DNA from 2 places in the Geobacillus sp. LEMMY01 genome. Region 2 is predicted to be linked to the other one. Evidence: riboswitches for the same ligand, from Rfam matches in the RefSeq annotation. Region 2 holds a riboswitch; the other holds the start of a gene.
The links. A riboswitch is a leader RNA that binds a small molecule or an ion and turns the genes downstream of it on or off. The one in region 2 is predicted to bind thiamine pyrophosphate.
Positions count from the first base shown of each region.

Region 1 (7,699 bases), on a different contig from region 2:
ATTCGCCGGATAGCCGGTGCCAAAGCAAAACAAAACGAAGAGAGCGAGCGAAACGTTAATCAGCACATTCGGGTTATGAATGAACAACACAGCGAAAAAGAGCACGACAAGCACAATGAGCTTCAAGCTCGGGTTCGTCTCATGAAGCCATGTCTCGCGGCAGCGAACCTCCCATTTCATCGCCCTGCCCCACCTTCCGCCAACACCGGCTCTCGGATGTCAAGCTGTTCGTCCCGAACGAGCGCCCCGTCTTCAATCACCCACCGTCTCGTCGCAAAACGGCGGACGATTTGTTCGTCATGTGTAACCATCATGATCGCCGCTCCTTGTTCGCGGTGCGCTTCAAGCATTTCAAGCAAAGCAAACGTGTTTTTCGCGTCCTGACCAAACGTCGGCTCATCAAGCAAAAAGAGGCGTTGGCCGGCGACGATCGAAGCGGCGACGCTCAACCGCCGCTTTTGTCCGACCGACAGTTGGTACGGGTGCTGGTCTTGCTGCTCAACAAGGTCAAATTCACGCAACAGGCGGGTGATGGTTTCCTCGATTTCCGCTTCCGGCCGCCCTTCAAGCCGAAGCGAGTAGGCGAGCTCTTCGCGAACGGAATGGGTGACAAATTGCCACTCCGGATTTTGGAAAACGAACGCAATATGGCGGTAGAGCGGGTGTTGCCGCTTGATGTCGGCGCCTAGCAGCATATACTCGCCGTCCGTGCGAATGAGTTGCATGAGCGCATGCAACAGCGTGCTTTTGCCGGCGCCGTTTTTTCCGGTGACGGCAATCCATTCGCCGGCGTGCACCGTTGCTTCAGGAACATAGATTTTCGCCTCACGGCCGCGGAACCCGCGAAAACGGGCGAGGCGAAGAAGCTTCTCGCCTTTATGGTGTTTCCGCCGCCTTGCCGTTCGATCATAGTCGTCCCAGACGCCTGGATACCAAATGCCTTCAGCGGCAATGACGTCTTTATAGTCGGAAAACACCGCTTTCGCCTCGCCGTCGGCGACGATGCGCCCATCGCGGCCGAACAAGACAATGCGATCCACAAAGTCGAGCACATGGTCAATTTTATGCTCGACGATGACGACCGTTTTGCCGCGGCCCACCTGCTTCACCGTTTGCCATACCGCCTTCGTCCCTTCTTCATCGAGCAGCGCCGTCGGCTCATCCAAAAACAAGATATCCGGCTCAAGCGCCAGCACCGAAGCAAGAGCCAACCGCTGCTTCATTCCACCGGAAAGCGTATGAATATCAGTATGCGGGGCGATCTCCAAACCGACTTGGTCCAGCAGGGCACGGATGCGGACGGGCATCTCGTGGCGCGGCACGCTTCGATTTTCGAGGGCAAAAGCGATTTCCTCGTCCGCATACGGCATGCAAAATTGCGCATCAGGATCTTGGAAAACATAGCCCCACCGTTTCGGCCGCTCAAGGCGCTCCGCTTTCATCGGCACATCGATCGAGTGGGGAATGATGCCAGCCATCACTTGCAATAATGTCGACTTGCCGCATCCCGACGGACCAAGGAGGAGCACTTTCTCCCCCTCGGCAATCGAAAGCGACAAGTCGCGAAACAGCAGCCCGTCGCTCCCGGGAAATTTCAGACGCAGCCGATCAATCGCAATTGCTTGTTTCATCGCCATTCGCCGCCTTACCGGTTCAACGCATCGTAATCGTCTTTCGAGGCCGGACGCCACATTTGCGTCACTCCGGTTTTTTCGAGCGCTTTCGCCAATGAAACAGCAAACACGCCGGAGATGAGGATGGCACCGATAAAACGCGCCAGCAAAAAGAGCGCCATATTCCATGGGGCGAGCGCCTCAATATAGCCTTTGTAAAAGTCCATGATGAGCGAACCAATCGTCGCCCCGACCGCGCCGAGCGATACAACGAACGCATCAAAGCGCCGATAGCGGAAGGCGGCAAAGACGAGCTCGGCAAACAGCCCTTGAACGACCCCGTAAATGAGCACTTCAAGCCCCCATTGCGATCCCATAATGAGTTCGCCGGACGAGGCGGCTACTTCAGCAAGCAGCGCCACCCCTGGCTTGCGAATGAGCAAATAAGCGAGCGAGGAGGCGATAAACCACATCCCGTAAATGAGTTGGTCAAGATGAAATCCGAATACTCCGACCGCACTGTACAACGGACCCCACAATTTGTAAATGATGCCGAACACAATCGCAATGACGATCGTCGTTAAAATATCCGCCAATTTTAACCCTTTTGTCTTCACTTCCATCCTGTTCTCCTCCTTGCATCGAGTCAACGGCTCGCCGCCAATTCAGCCGACGGCCACTGCTCAAGCCGATACGCCATCTCCCAAAACTCGTACTCATATTCGCTGCTGATGAGGAAATGCCGCTTCATCCGATGGCGATCCTCTTCGGTGACCGCGTCAGCGATGTCGTCAAGCCGCGCGATTTGCTCTTCCACAAGCGAGCGGAACCAGTCCGAACTGTAGGTGCCGATCCATTTTTCATAAATCGGATCGTTCGGCCGGCATGTTTTCAAGCGCTCGCCAATTTCGTAATACAGCCAGTAGCACGGCAAAATGGCGGCGATAACATCACCGAGATGCCCTTCGTACGCCGCGCGGTACATGTGCGACGTATAGGCGTACGCCGTCGGCGCCGGAATGAACGCCGCCCTTTCCTCTTCCGTAATGCCTAGCAGCTCGGCGAACGTTTCATGCAGCGACAGCTCGGCTTCGCACGTGCTTTGTGCATGGTGCGCCAACCGGGCTGTCGTCGCCAAATCCGGCGATTTCGCTGCCCCGATCGCCTGCACGCGGGCAAAATGGCGCAAATAATAGGCATCTTGCATCACGTAATAGCGAAACTTCTCGCGCGCGAGCGTCCCTTGGCCAAGCTCCTGAACAAACGGATGGCGAAAGCTCGCCTGCCAGATCGGATCGGCCGCTTGGCGCAATTGCTTTGCGAATGACATTCGTCCTCCCCCTTTTTTAGCAAAATAAAAACGCCGCTTCCTTTGCCTATTGGCGTAAAGAAAGCGGCGTGGGCATGCGACGACGTTGGCAAGGCAAAGCGCCTAGCCTTGCTGTGCTGCTCCTCCACTTCCCTACGCTGGCATTACCCAGATCAGGTGCTAAGGGTCTCAAAGGCACACTTTGATCTCAGCCTTTCTAAAGGCCCCCCTAGTGGATGATGGTGCAATTTTCAGTTTTCTTTACACTTATCATACCACGACGGCAACGGTTGTCAATCTTTTTTTCGCCGACGTTGCGCCGCACGTTTCAACGTTATTAGGCAAGGAGTCCCCCACCTCTAAGAGAAGGGAAGGTGAGGGAGGAATTGCCCTTTTTTATTTTTTGTACGAAAAACGGTTCGTTTTTCAGTAATACACGGTAAAATTATAATACTGAAAAAAAGGAGGTGAAACGCATGGAATTGGTCGTCACCGCTAAAATTCGGTTGTTGCCAACGGAAGCCCAACACCAACAACTCGTTGAGACGATGCAAGCGATGAAACAAGCGTTGAACTTTGCCTCGAAAGTCGCATACGAACACCATCTGCTTTCTTCGTTTAAGAAACTGCAAGGTTTGGTGTATCGAGACTTGGGAGAGTTGTTCGGACTAAAATCACAAATGACGATTGGATGGGAGTGGAAACGATGGCGAAGGTCATCCTGAAAAGAGAACGAAAAAAACGGCTTGAGCAAGGGCATCCATGGATTTTTCAAAGTGAAGTCGACCGCATCGAAGGCGATGCGGCGCCGGGCGACTTCGTTGACGTTTACAATCATCAAGGCTATTGGCTGGCGAAAGGATATATCAACCCCGCTTCGCAAATCATCGTCCGCGTTTTGACGCAAAACCCAAACGATGAACTCGATGAGCGCTTTTTCATCGACCGCATCCGTCAGGCGTGGGCGTACCGTGAACGGATGATTCCCGGCGTTCGCTCCTGCCGAGCCGTCTATGGCGAGGCCGACTTTTTGCCCGGATTGATCGTCGACAAATATGAAGATGTGCTTGTTGTGCAAATTTTGGCGCTCGGCATGGAAAGGCGGAAAGACTGGATTTTACGCGGCTTGCTTGACGTGTTTGCCCCAAGGGCCATTTATTTGCGCAACGATGTATCCGTTCGGGAGCTTGAGGGTCTCAAACAAGAAAAAGGCTTTTGGTACGGGGAAGCGGAAACTGAAATCGAAATCGAGGAAAACGGCGTAAAATACATCGTCGATATTGAAAACGGACAAAAAACGGGCTTTTTCTTCGACCAGCGGCAAAACCGCGCCGCCCTTCGTCCGCTCATCGGTCCGGAGACGACGGTGCTCGACTGCTTCACCCATACCGGCTCGTTTATGCTGAACGCTTGTCTGTATGGGGCAAAACATGCTACTGCCGTCGATATTTCTGAACATGCCATCGAAACAGCGAAACGGAACGCCGCGTTAAACGGATTCACGAACGTTGAATTTGTCGTCGCCAACGCCTTCGACTATTTGCGCGAATCGGTGCGCGCCGGCAAACAGTGGGATGTCGTCATCATCGACCCGCCGGCGTTCGCGAAATCGGCCCATGCCGTCCCGAAGGCGCTGCGCGGCTATAAAGACATTAACTTAAACGGATTGAAGCTTGTCAAAGACGGCGGCTTTTTCGTCACATCAAGCTGCTCGTACCACGTCCGCCCGCACCTATTTCAAGAGATGATCGCTGATGCGGCATTTGACGCGAAAAAAGTGCTGCGCCAAGTATATTGGAACGGCGCCGGCTACGACCACCCGAAACTCCTTGCCGCGGAAGAAGGCGACTACTTAAAATTCGCCATTTACGAAGTGCATTCCCGGCGGTGACGAGCCGCACTCAAAGGCCGTTTCGATGCGCCGCTGGGCAGAAAAAACGCCTAGGGGTTATCCCTAAGCGTTTTTTCGTTCCCTGGGGCGAAGCGATTGTTCTTTATGCAAGACCGACAGATAGACAAGCATCGAAAGGAGCACCGAACCGCTAGCAGCTAAATAAATGCTCGGATAGCCGAACCAATGGCTGATTTGGCCAAACACCATCGCCCCAACGCCAACGCCTAAATCAAAAAAGGAGAAAAATGTCGCGTTCGCCATTCCCTTGCGGTGGGCAGGGGCCCGCTCGACGGACCACGCCTGCAGCCCGGGCTGCACCATGCCAAAGCCGAAACCGTACAGCACCGCCGCCAAAAGCAACGCCCATTCTCCCGGCAGCCAAGCGAGAAGAAGCATCGCCAGCAAAATAAGCCCCGCACCAGGGAGAAAGACGGCCCGATGCCCTTTTCGGTCATACAACTGGCCAGCGAACGTTCGCGTCACCATCAAGGCAAGCGCATAAAGCAAAAAGTACAGCTGCAGGCCGCCGATCTGCTTTTGCGCCGTATATAGAGGCAAGAATGAGGCGATGCCGCCGAACGTCACCGTCAAGAAAAACAACAGCACCGACGGAGTTAAAGCGCTTTTTTCGTACAAATCCCATCTGTTCGCCCCTTTGCCATGCACGGCTTCCACTTTTTTATACGTGATCGCGGCGGCAAACAGCACCGAAGCGACTCCAAGCGCCGCACAAATGGCAAACAGATGGCTAAACGGAATCATAGCGGCAAGCACAAGTCCAAGCGACGGACCAAACGCCAAGGCGATATTTCCGGACAGCCCGTAATAGCCCATTCCTTCCCCGCGGCGGCTCGCTGGAATGATGTCCGTCGCCACCGTTCCGGAAGCGGTTGTTGAAAACCCCCAGCCGATTCCTTGGACGACCCGCATCAAAAAGAGAAGGAAAATGCTTGAGATCAAGCTGTAGGAACCGACAGAAATGACAAAAATGAGAAGACCCAATAAAAACACAAACCGGCGCCCTTTCGTCTCAAGCGCATGGCCGGCGAACGGACGGACGATGAGCGCCGAAAACGTAAACACACCAACGACAACGCCAATCAGCTGATCGTTGCCGCCCAAATGCTCGACAAACAGCGGAATGGTCGGCAGCGTCATTTGAAACCCAAGAAACACAAAAAAATTGGCCAAACAAATCAAAACGAAATCTTTCGTCCATATTTTTTCTTTTTGTTCTGCAATAAGCGGCTGCTGCTCCGCTCCCATACCGATCCCCCTTGCGAACTATGTATTTCGTGTCCCTTAATATTTGTTAGTATAACATAATCATATGCCGCCGTTTAAGCAAAATGCTATTTCACCGTTCTCCCGGCAGGATGACGCCAAAAAAGCCCCGCCCAGCCGGCGGTTTCCCGGGTGTTGTTTGCGCAGCATCATCCTTCTATTATGCATGAAGAAAAAAGCCGCCGAAGAATCGGCAGCCTTTACCATCCTTTCCGTATTCATTGATTCATTCAACACGGAAAGGCAAATTCCTCCTTATTCTTTCCAGATGTATACGCGCGCCTCGTACGGCTTCAGCTTAAAACGCGTCGCATTTTTATGCGGACGGACCGGGTAGTTCGAAAGCGCCAAATCGCTTGACTGAAGGCGGAAGCCGTCATAGCGGTAAAGCGAAGGCCGATCGGATACGTTGACAATGACAAGCGCCCGATCGCGGCCAAGCGTTCTTGTGTACGCGTAAATGGATGGGTGATTTTCCAAAAGCAGATCGTACGTTCCGTAAACAAACAGCTCGTTCGCTTTCCGAAGCTGAATCATTTGTCGATAAAACGACCATACTGAGTTCGGATCGCGCCGCTCGGCTTCAACATTAATCGTACGATAGTTTTCGTTCACCTTGATCCATGGCGTGCCAGTCGTAAACCCTGCGTTCGGGGCATCAGACCATTGCATCGGGGTGCGCGAGTTGTCGCGCCCGGTTTTCCAAATGATCTTCATCACTTCCTCATGCGTCCGGCCGTTCGCCCGTTCGAGCTCATACAGACGCAAGGCAGCGACATCGCGGTAGTCGCGAATGTCGGAGAATTGCACGTTCGTCATCCCGATCTCTTGCCCTTGGTAAATGAACGGCGTCCCTTGCATAAAAAAGTAGAGCGCGCCAAGCGCCTTCGCGCTCTCCGCCCAATACTCGCCGTCATTTCCCCATGTCGACACCGATCGAGGCAAGTCGTGGTTTTCCAAAAAGAGCGCGTTCCACCCACGGTTTTCCAATCCTTTTTGCCATTTCGTCAACGTCCGCTTCAGCCGGCGGACATCGATCGAACCATCGGCTTTCCTTTTCCAAAGCCCTAAATGCTCGAACTGAAAAATCATATTAAACACGCCGTTTTCTTCCCCGACCCATTGTTCAGCCTCATCAACCGTTACTCCGTTCGCCTCGCCGACCGTCATAATGTCATATCGTGCAAACGTTTGCTCTTTCAACTCTCGCAAATACTCCATAATCCCTGGCTGGTTCATGTGCGCAGCAAATGACGGCACGTACTTCAGCCCCTTCGGATTTGGCAAGTCGGGAAGACCCGGCTTTTTCTTAATGTGGGAAATCGCGTCGACGCGAAAGCCGTCGATGCCTTTATCCAACCACCAGTTGATCATGTCATACAGCGCTTGGCGCACCTCGCTGTTTTCCCAGTTCAAATCGGGCTGTTTCACATCGAAAAGATGCAAATAGTACTGCCCCGTCCGCTCGTCATACTGCCATGCCGAGCCGCCGAAAATGCTTTCCCAGTTGTTCGGTTCGCGCCCGTCTTTGCCATCGCGCCAAATGTACCAGTCGCGCTTCGGATTGTCCCGCGATGACCGCGATTCGATAAACCACGG
Region 1 covers NZ_MVKA01000001.1:215,528-223,226, reverse strand. The annotation lists gene B1A75_RS01120 (energy-coupling factor transporter transmembrane component T family protein) at 1-180, opposite strand, end outside; gene B1A75_RS01115 (ABC transporter ATP-binding protein) at 177-1,631, opposite strand; gene B1A75_RS01110 (ECF transporter S component) at 1,646-2,236, opposite strand; gene tenA (thiaminase II) at 2,260-2,943, opposite strand; TPP riboswitch at 3,056-3,163, opposite strand; gene B1A75_RS01100 (hypothetical protein) at 3,399-3,647, shown strand; gene B1A75_RS01095 (class I SAM-dependent rRNA methyltransferase) at 3,629-4,813, shown strand; gene B1A75_RS01090 (MFS transporter) at 4,877-6,082, opposite strand; gene B1A75_RS01080 (glycoside hydrolase family 13 protein) at 6,356-7,699, opposite strand, start outside.
Region 1: it holds a riboswitch for thiamine pyrophosphate, as region 2 does, so the genes downstream of both, tenA (thiaminase II) here and thiC (phosphomethylpyrimidine synthase ThiC) in region 2, are expected to answer to the same signal.

Region 2 (7,699 bases):
AAGGAAACATCGTCGCCATCGTTGATCCGAAAGAAACAACCGAACAGGAGCTCGGGCTGTTGATGGCTGGAAGCAAACGGAAGGAAGCAGGTGTGTCGTGATGAAGTCGAATCGTCTCCAGCAATTTTTGATACCATTGTTGGCCGTTCTTCTTGGCATGATCGCCGGTTCGATCGTGATGCTTGCAAGCGGCTACAACCCGATCGCCGGCTTTGGCGCTCTCGTGTACGGGGCGTTTGGCGATACGTACTATATCGGCGAAACGATCCGCCAGACGACGCCATACATTTTAACGGGCTTGGCGGTGGCGTTTGCCTTTCGCACCGGCTTGTTTAACATCGGGGTCGAAGGGCAGCTCATCGTCGGCTGGCTCGCTGCCGTCTGGGTCGGGGTGTCCTTTGATTTGCCCAAAATCATCCATTTGCCGCTTGCCTTGTTGGCCGCCGCGTTGGCCGGGGCGCTATGGGGCTTGATTCCGGGTGTGCTGAAGGCGTATTTAAAAGTGCACGAAGTCATTATTACGATCATGATGAACTATATTGCTTTGCATGTAACGAACGCCATCATCCGTTCCGTTTTGTCTGATGAGGGATTTAAATCAAAGCCGGTGAAAGAAAGCGCATCGCTTCACTCCGACTTTTTTGATGCCATTACGCATCATTCCACCATGCATTACGGCATTTTCATCGCTGTCGCCGCCGCATTTGTCATGTGGTTTTTGCTTGAGCGGACGACGAAAGGGTTTGAGCTGCGGGCGGTCGGTTTCAATCAGCATGCGTCACAGTACGCGGGCATGAATGTGCGCGCCAACATCATTTTAGCGATGGTCATCTCCGGCGCTTTTGCCGGCGTCGCCGGGGCGATGGAGGGGCTTGGCACATTTGGAAACATCTCGACGAAAGCCGGCTTTACCGGCCTTGGATTTGATGGCATCGCGGTTGCCTTGATCGGAGGAAACAACGCGTTTGGCATTTTGCTCTCCGCCTTGTTGTTTGGCGCCTTAAAAGTCGGGGCGTTGGAAATGCCGTCAAGCGCCGGCGTGCCGACCGAACTCGTCGATATTATTATCGCGCTCATCATTTTCTTTGTTGCATCCAGCTACATGATCCGCTGGCTGTTATCTCGTTGGCAAAAGGGGGCGGAGTAAGTGAGCGTGTATGACGTCTTGCAAACGATTGTCCCGACAACGATTTTCTTTGCGGCTCCTCTCATTTTCACCGCCCTTGGCGGCGTGTTTAGTGAACGGTCCGGTGTCGTCAACATCGGGCTTGAAGGATTGATGACCATCGGCGCGTTTGTCGGCATCGTCTTTAATTTGACGTTTGCCGATCGGTTTGGCGAATGGACGCCGTGGCTTGCCTTATTGGCTGCCATGGTGGTCGGCGCTGTATTTTCCCTGCTGCATGCTGTCGCGTCGGTCACATTTCGCGCCGACCAAGTCGTAAGCGGGGTGGCGATCAACTTTTTGGCGCTTGGTCTGTCGCTGTTTTTAGTGAAGAAAATGTACGGCAAGGGGCAGACGGACCAAATTCAAGTTGGGTTTGACAAAATTGACGTGCCAGTGTTAAGCGACATTCCCGTCATCGGGCCGCTGTTGTTTTCCAACGCGTACGCGCCGTCATATATCGCCATTGCGCTGGCGTTTGTATCATGGTATGTCATTTACAAAACGCCGTTTGGCCTGCGGCTGCGTGCGGTCGGCGAACATCCGATGGCGGCGGATACGATGGGGATTCATGTCGCCAAAATGCGCTACATCGCTGTCATGATCAGCGGCGCGCTCGGCGGCTTGGGCGGTGCGGTATACGCGACGATCATTTCCCGCGATTTCAGCCATGCGACCATTTCCGGGCACGGATTTATGGCGCTTGCGGCGATGATTTTCGGCAAGTGGCATCCGATCGGCGCGATGGGGGCGGCGCTCTTTTTCGGGTTGGCGCAAAGCTTAAGCATCGTCGGGCAAACGATTCCGTTCTTGAAAAACGTCCCGACCGTTTACTTGCTCATCGCCCCGTATGCACTCACGATTTTGGCGCTTGCCGGCTTCATCGGCCGCGCTGAGGCGCCGAAAGCGGCCGGCACGCCATACATCAAAGGGAAACGGTGATGAAAGCGGCTGTCCGAAAAACGGACGGCCGTTTTTTGCTGAATGGAATGATTTGCATTTTTCCATTGGCAAAAGGTATATTGTTGATAAGACGCTTTACAGATCCGCGAGCGAGAAAGCCCACTCCTTTAGGGGTGGGATGAAAGCGAGCCTTTTTCTTTGAATGATTCTAAAAAATGGTAGCCTGTCATCGCCACAAGGAGGTGAATCCATGCCCACGATCACACTAAGGCTGGAACTGCACAAACCAACGAAAGCCAAACAAGAAATGTACGAACGGATGACCAACATCAACACCCAATTTGCGAATTGGCTGTTGAATCATCCCAAACTCAATCAAGCGACGAGTAAACGATTTAAAGAGTTTTCCTCGCAACGGTTTCCTTCTGCCATCGTGAATCAGACGATTCGAGAAGTGAAGTCTCAAAGGAAACATCAGAAGGCAAAAAGGTTTAAAACATTATGGTGTTGCTTCAACAATCAAAATTGGAACGTCGAGCGAAAGGGAGAGTTCTATACGGTTTCATTCCCAACATTAGAGAAGCGAGTCGGCGTGCCGGTGGTCACGCGTCCCTATCAAGAAGCATGGCTGAATCGGCTGCTTAATGGAACCGCCAAACAAGGGGCAGCCAAGCTCTACAAAAAGAGAAAGAAATGGTACTTGGCTGTTGCGATCACATTTGAAGTCCAACAACAGGAAGAAACCAAGGTAATGGGCGTTGATTTGGGACTTCGTTATATCGCCGTTGCCAGCGTAGGAACGAAATCGTTGTTTTTCAAAGGGAACCGATGCGCCTTCATTCGCCGACGATATGCGGCTCTGCGGCGAAAGTTAGGCAAAGCCAAGAAGCTCCATATGATTCGCAAAATCGGCCGTAAAGAGTCCCGCTGGATGAAGGATATGAACCATAAAATCAGCCGTCAAATCGTCCACTTTGCCCTCGCCAACGGTGTTGGCGTGATTCGGATGGAAGATTTGACGGGGATTCGGAAACGAGCCGCTTCTGCAAAAGAAGCAGGACGAAGTCTCCATTCCTGGGAGTTTCATCAATTGCAAACGATGATTGCCTATAAAGCTGAAATGGCAGGCATTCGGGTGGAGTGGGTGAATCCGACCTACACAAGCCAGACCTGTCGATGCGGCTATCGAGATAAAGGAAACCGAAACGGCATCCGCTTCCAATGCCAAGCGTGCGGATACGCCATCCACGCCGACTTAAATGGGGCGATCAACATCGCCAAAGCGATTTCGGGTTTGAGGCGCCTAACCTAGCGCACTGGTCACAGGTGCGCCGCCCATCGGGGTACACACTAACCCGATGGGACGGGGTGATGACACACCCCCGAACTTGGGCGTTGTCCAAACCAGAAATGGATGAGGACGCGAACGACCCAAGAATCCTACGCCTTTAGGCGTGTGGAGTGTCAAGCTGTTGATTGCGAATACAATATAGAAAAGGCAACAGGAGGGAAGGCATATGGCGGTGACAAATCCGGCTGGATTTTGGAAGCGGCTGTTGGCTAACTTGTTGGATGCTATTGTCGTTGGCATTCCGATTTCGATCATCGGCTATTTCATCACTGGCAGTTGGGAAACGAACTGGTTTACGTCATTAGCGAACATCCTTTACGCGTTGATCGTTCCGGCTGTCTGGTACGGATATACGGTCGGCAAGCGGATGCTTGGCATCCGGATTGCGAAAGTCAACGGCGGAAAAGTCGGCATCGGCACGATGTTTTTGCGCTCGTTCGTTGGCGGACTCGTATACTTTATCACGTTTGGCATAGGTCTCATTATTAGTGCGATTATGGTAGCCGCAAGAGAAGACAAACGGTCGATTCACGATTTTATCGCTGGGACGTATGTGACAACGGAAAAACCGACGGTGTAAACAATGGAAAAAGGCGGGCTTCCGAGTGGAGGCCCGCTGTTTTTACATCGACGATTTGAGGCAAATAAATTCCGGATGCGGATGGCGTGAACTACCCACCACCTACGCTTCGCTCAGAGGTGGGGGCTTCAAGCGACTTGTGCGTGTTCGCCGAACGGTAAGCCACACACAAGAACCCTTTACGCTTCCCTTCGTTCCGAAGGTGTCCGTTCTAACCATAGACTATCATATTCATTGGCGATTGCCAACCGAAATTCATCTCCCACCTACTCATTGGGCTACGCCCTGCACATTCCTTGAGGTGGGAGACTTCTTTCGGAAATTAGGTTAAAAAATCATGATGGGAAATGTCCCAGCCGTAGGCGCCGGCGCAGCGGAACAATACAATGTCGCCAACGCGCACGAAGGATGGCTGGGCGCTAAAGAAGGAAAACCAATGCACGTTGACGAATATGTCAATGCTATAGTAGTAGTATAAAGTTTTTTGATGATAGAAAAAGGGAGGAGAATGGATTGTCGTTAAGCGCTTATATCATTCGCACAATGTTCGTTGTCATTCCTGGCACAGCGGCGATCGGCATGGCCACATGCCTGGTCAACGGCATTCGCGGGACGGCATTTTGGTGGACGCTTGTTGCTACGGTGCTGTTTGGCGCGATGCTCGGCTTCGTTTCGGCAACGCTCAACTATCGACGGTTTGTTGCCCCGATTGCCGTTATTAACGAACATTTAGGCAAGATGACAGGCGGAGATTTGACGGTGCGTGTACCGCTTGATCGCGTGCAGCAGCTGCGGCCGATTGCGGCGTCGTTAAACGATATGGCAGACGCTTGGCAAAGTGTGATGGGGCAAATCCAACATCATGCCGAAGAAGTAGCGCAATATTCTCAGCAGCTTGCCGCCGTCGCCGAACAGACGACGAAAGCGACAGAGCAAATTGCGACAACGATGGAAACGCTTGCGGCAAGTGCGGAGGAGCAGGCCGATGCTGTCCGCACCACCGCCGCGTCCGTGCATGATATTTCCCAAACATTGAGCGACGTCGCTTGCCATACGAAAGATGTGGCGCACCGCGCCGAGAAAACGTCGGCGAAAGCAGAGGACGGCAAGCAGTCAATCGGACAAATGTCCGAGCAAATGCAGTTCATTTACGATCATGTGCAAACGCTCGGCCAGGTGGTGAAAGGGCTTGGGGAGCGCTCCAACGAGATTGGACAGATTACGGAAGCGATCACCGGCATTGCGTCGCAGACGAATTTGTTGGCGCTCAATGCGGCGATCGAAGCGGCGCGCGCCGGCGAGCAAGGGAAAGGGTTTGCGGTTGTCGCGGATGAAGTGCGGAAGCTCGCAGAACAATCAGCGCGCTCAGCGCAACAAATTTCCGAGCTGATCGGCTATATTCAAGAAGAAACGAAGCGGGCGGTTGCGTCCGCCGAACAGGTGATCGCCGAAGTGGTGAAAGGATTGAACGTTGCGGCGGCATGCGGCCAATCATTTGCCCATATTCGCGAGGAGGTCGGCCAAGTGAGCGAACAAATTGGGCAAGTATCGTCCGCCATCGAGCAAATGACGGAGCATGCTCGTCAAGTGAACGACGCACTCCAACAGATGACCAATATTGTCGAACAGTCAGCGTCCGGTGCGGCCAACGTATCGGCAGCGACGCAGGAACAAATGGCTTCCGTCGAGGAAATCGCCTCTTCGTCGACATCGCTCGGTCAGATGGCGGACGAGATGCGGGCAATGCTGAAGAAATTTTCTGTGTGAGTGAGGAAAAGGACGCTTTCTCCGAGAAAGAGGGGCTTTCAAACGACGTGTGGGAGTCAACGTTTGGAATAAAATGGTTTGCATCTTTGCCAATTGTCTGATAAAATAAAAAAAGTCAGTCATCATTGTTATACGCTTATCTGCTAGGGGAGTCCGAGAGCCGGGCTGAGAAAAGAACGCGATGAAGTTCTTTGACCCTTTGAACCTGATCTGGGTCATGCCAGCGTAGGGAAGCAGGCAGCGGGAACAGATGGACGTGTCTTGTTCATTTGGCCTTTTGCCTTCGATCAGGTTCCGGTGTCGGAACCTGTTTTTATTTTGAATCGGCCGCCATCGCCTATTCTCGTGTTTGCCCCGCTTCAGACGGTGTGGCTTCAGATCTGATCTTTCATATTTTATGTTGAAAGGGGAAGCCACGCATGGAAAACATCCGCTCGTTTATGTCGTTTCCGGAAAGCCGCAAAGTGTACATCGAAGGGTCGCGCCCGGATGTGCGCGTGCCGATGAGAGAAATTGCTTTGTCGCCAACGAAAACGCCGCAAGGAATGGTGGAAAACAAACCGGTGCGTGTCTACGATACGACGGGCCCGTATACGGATCCCGATTTTGAACCGGACGTGGAGAAAGGCTTGCCTCCTCTTCGCCGCCGCTGGATTGTCGAGCGCGGCGATGTGGAGGAAATGGAGCGGTCTTCTGTTGCGATCCAACGTTCGCTTCCGTTTGTGCGCCGTCCATTGAGGGCAAAGCCCGGAAAAACAGTGACACAAATGCATTACGCCAAACGGGGGATCATTACGCCAGAAATGGAGTTTGTCGCAATTCGTGAACAAATCGATCCAGAAATTGTCCGCCAAGAAGTCGCCGCTGGTCGGGCCATTATTCCGGCCAATATTAACCATCCAGAGAGCGAACCGATGATCATCGGCCGTCGTTTCCATGTGAAAATTAATGCCAATATCGGCAACTCGGCTGTTTCTTCATCGATTGAAGACGAAGTGGAAAAATTGCTTTGGGCGGTGCGTTGGGGCGCCGATACGGTCATGGATTTATCGACCGGCAAACACATTCATGAAACGCGCGAGTACATCATCCGCAATTCGCCGGTCCCGGTGGGAACGGTGCCGATTTATCAGGCGCTCGAAAAGGTAGGAGGGGTGCCGGAGAAGCTGACATGGGACGTGTACCGCGAGACGCTCATCGAGCAGGCTGAACAAGGAGTCGACTACATGACGATCCACGCCGGTGTGCGGCTTCATTACATTCCGCTCACCGCCAACCGGACGACCGGAATTGTCTCGCGTGGCGGCTCGATCATCGCCCAATGGTGTTTGGCCCACCATGAAGAAAACTTTTTGTATACGCATTTTGAAGAAATCTGCGAGATTTTGAAACAATACGATGTCGCGATCTCCCTTGGCGACGGCTTGCGCCCCGGCTCCATCGCCGATGCGAACGATGAGGCGCAGTTTGCGGAACTCAAGACGCTCGGCGAGCTGACGAAAATCGCCTGGAAGCATGATGTGCAGGTGATGATCGAAGGGCCGGGGCACATTCCGATGCATAAAATTCGCGAAAATGTCGAGCGGGAACAGGAAATTTGTCATGGAGCGCCGTTTTATACGTTAGGGCCGCTTGTCACCGACATCGCGCCCGGGTATGACCATATTACGTCAGCGATTGGCGCCGCGATCATCGGCGCTTATGGAACGGCGATGCTTTGTTACGTGACGCCAAAAGAACATTTAGGGTTGCCAAATAAAGAGGACGTACGCGCCGGGGTCGTGGCCTATAAAATCGCCGCCCATGCGGCTGATCTGGCAAAAGGGCATCCAGCCGCCCAGCAGCGCGACGATGCGCTCTCGAAAGCACGCTTTGAATTTCGCTGGAACGATCAGTTCAATTTATCCCTCGATCCGGAGCGGGCCCGCGAATA
Region 2 covers NZ_MVKA01000010.1:110,607-118,305, forward strand. The annotation lists gene B1A75_RS06980 (ABC transporter ATP-binding protein) at 1-101, shown strand, start outside; gene B1A75_RS06985 (ABC transporter permease) at 101-1,147, shown strand; gene B1A75_RS06990 (ABC transporter permease) at 1,148-2,107, shown strand; gene B1A75_RS06995 (RNA-guided endonuclease TnpB family protein) at 2,319-3,380, shown strand; gene B1A75_RS07000 (RDD family protein) at 3,586-3,999, shown strand; gene B1A75_RS07010 (methyl-accepting chemotaxis protein) at 4,513-5,766, shown strand; TPP riboswitch at 5,902-6,015, shown strand; gene thiC (phosphomethylpyrimidine synthase ThiC) at 6,186-7,699, shown strand, end outside.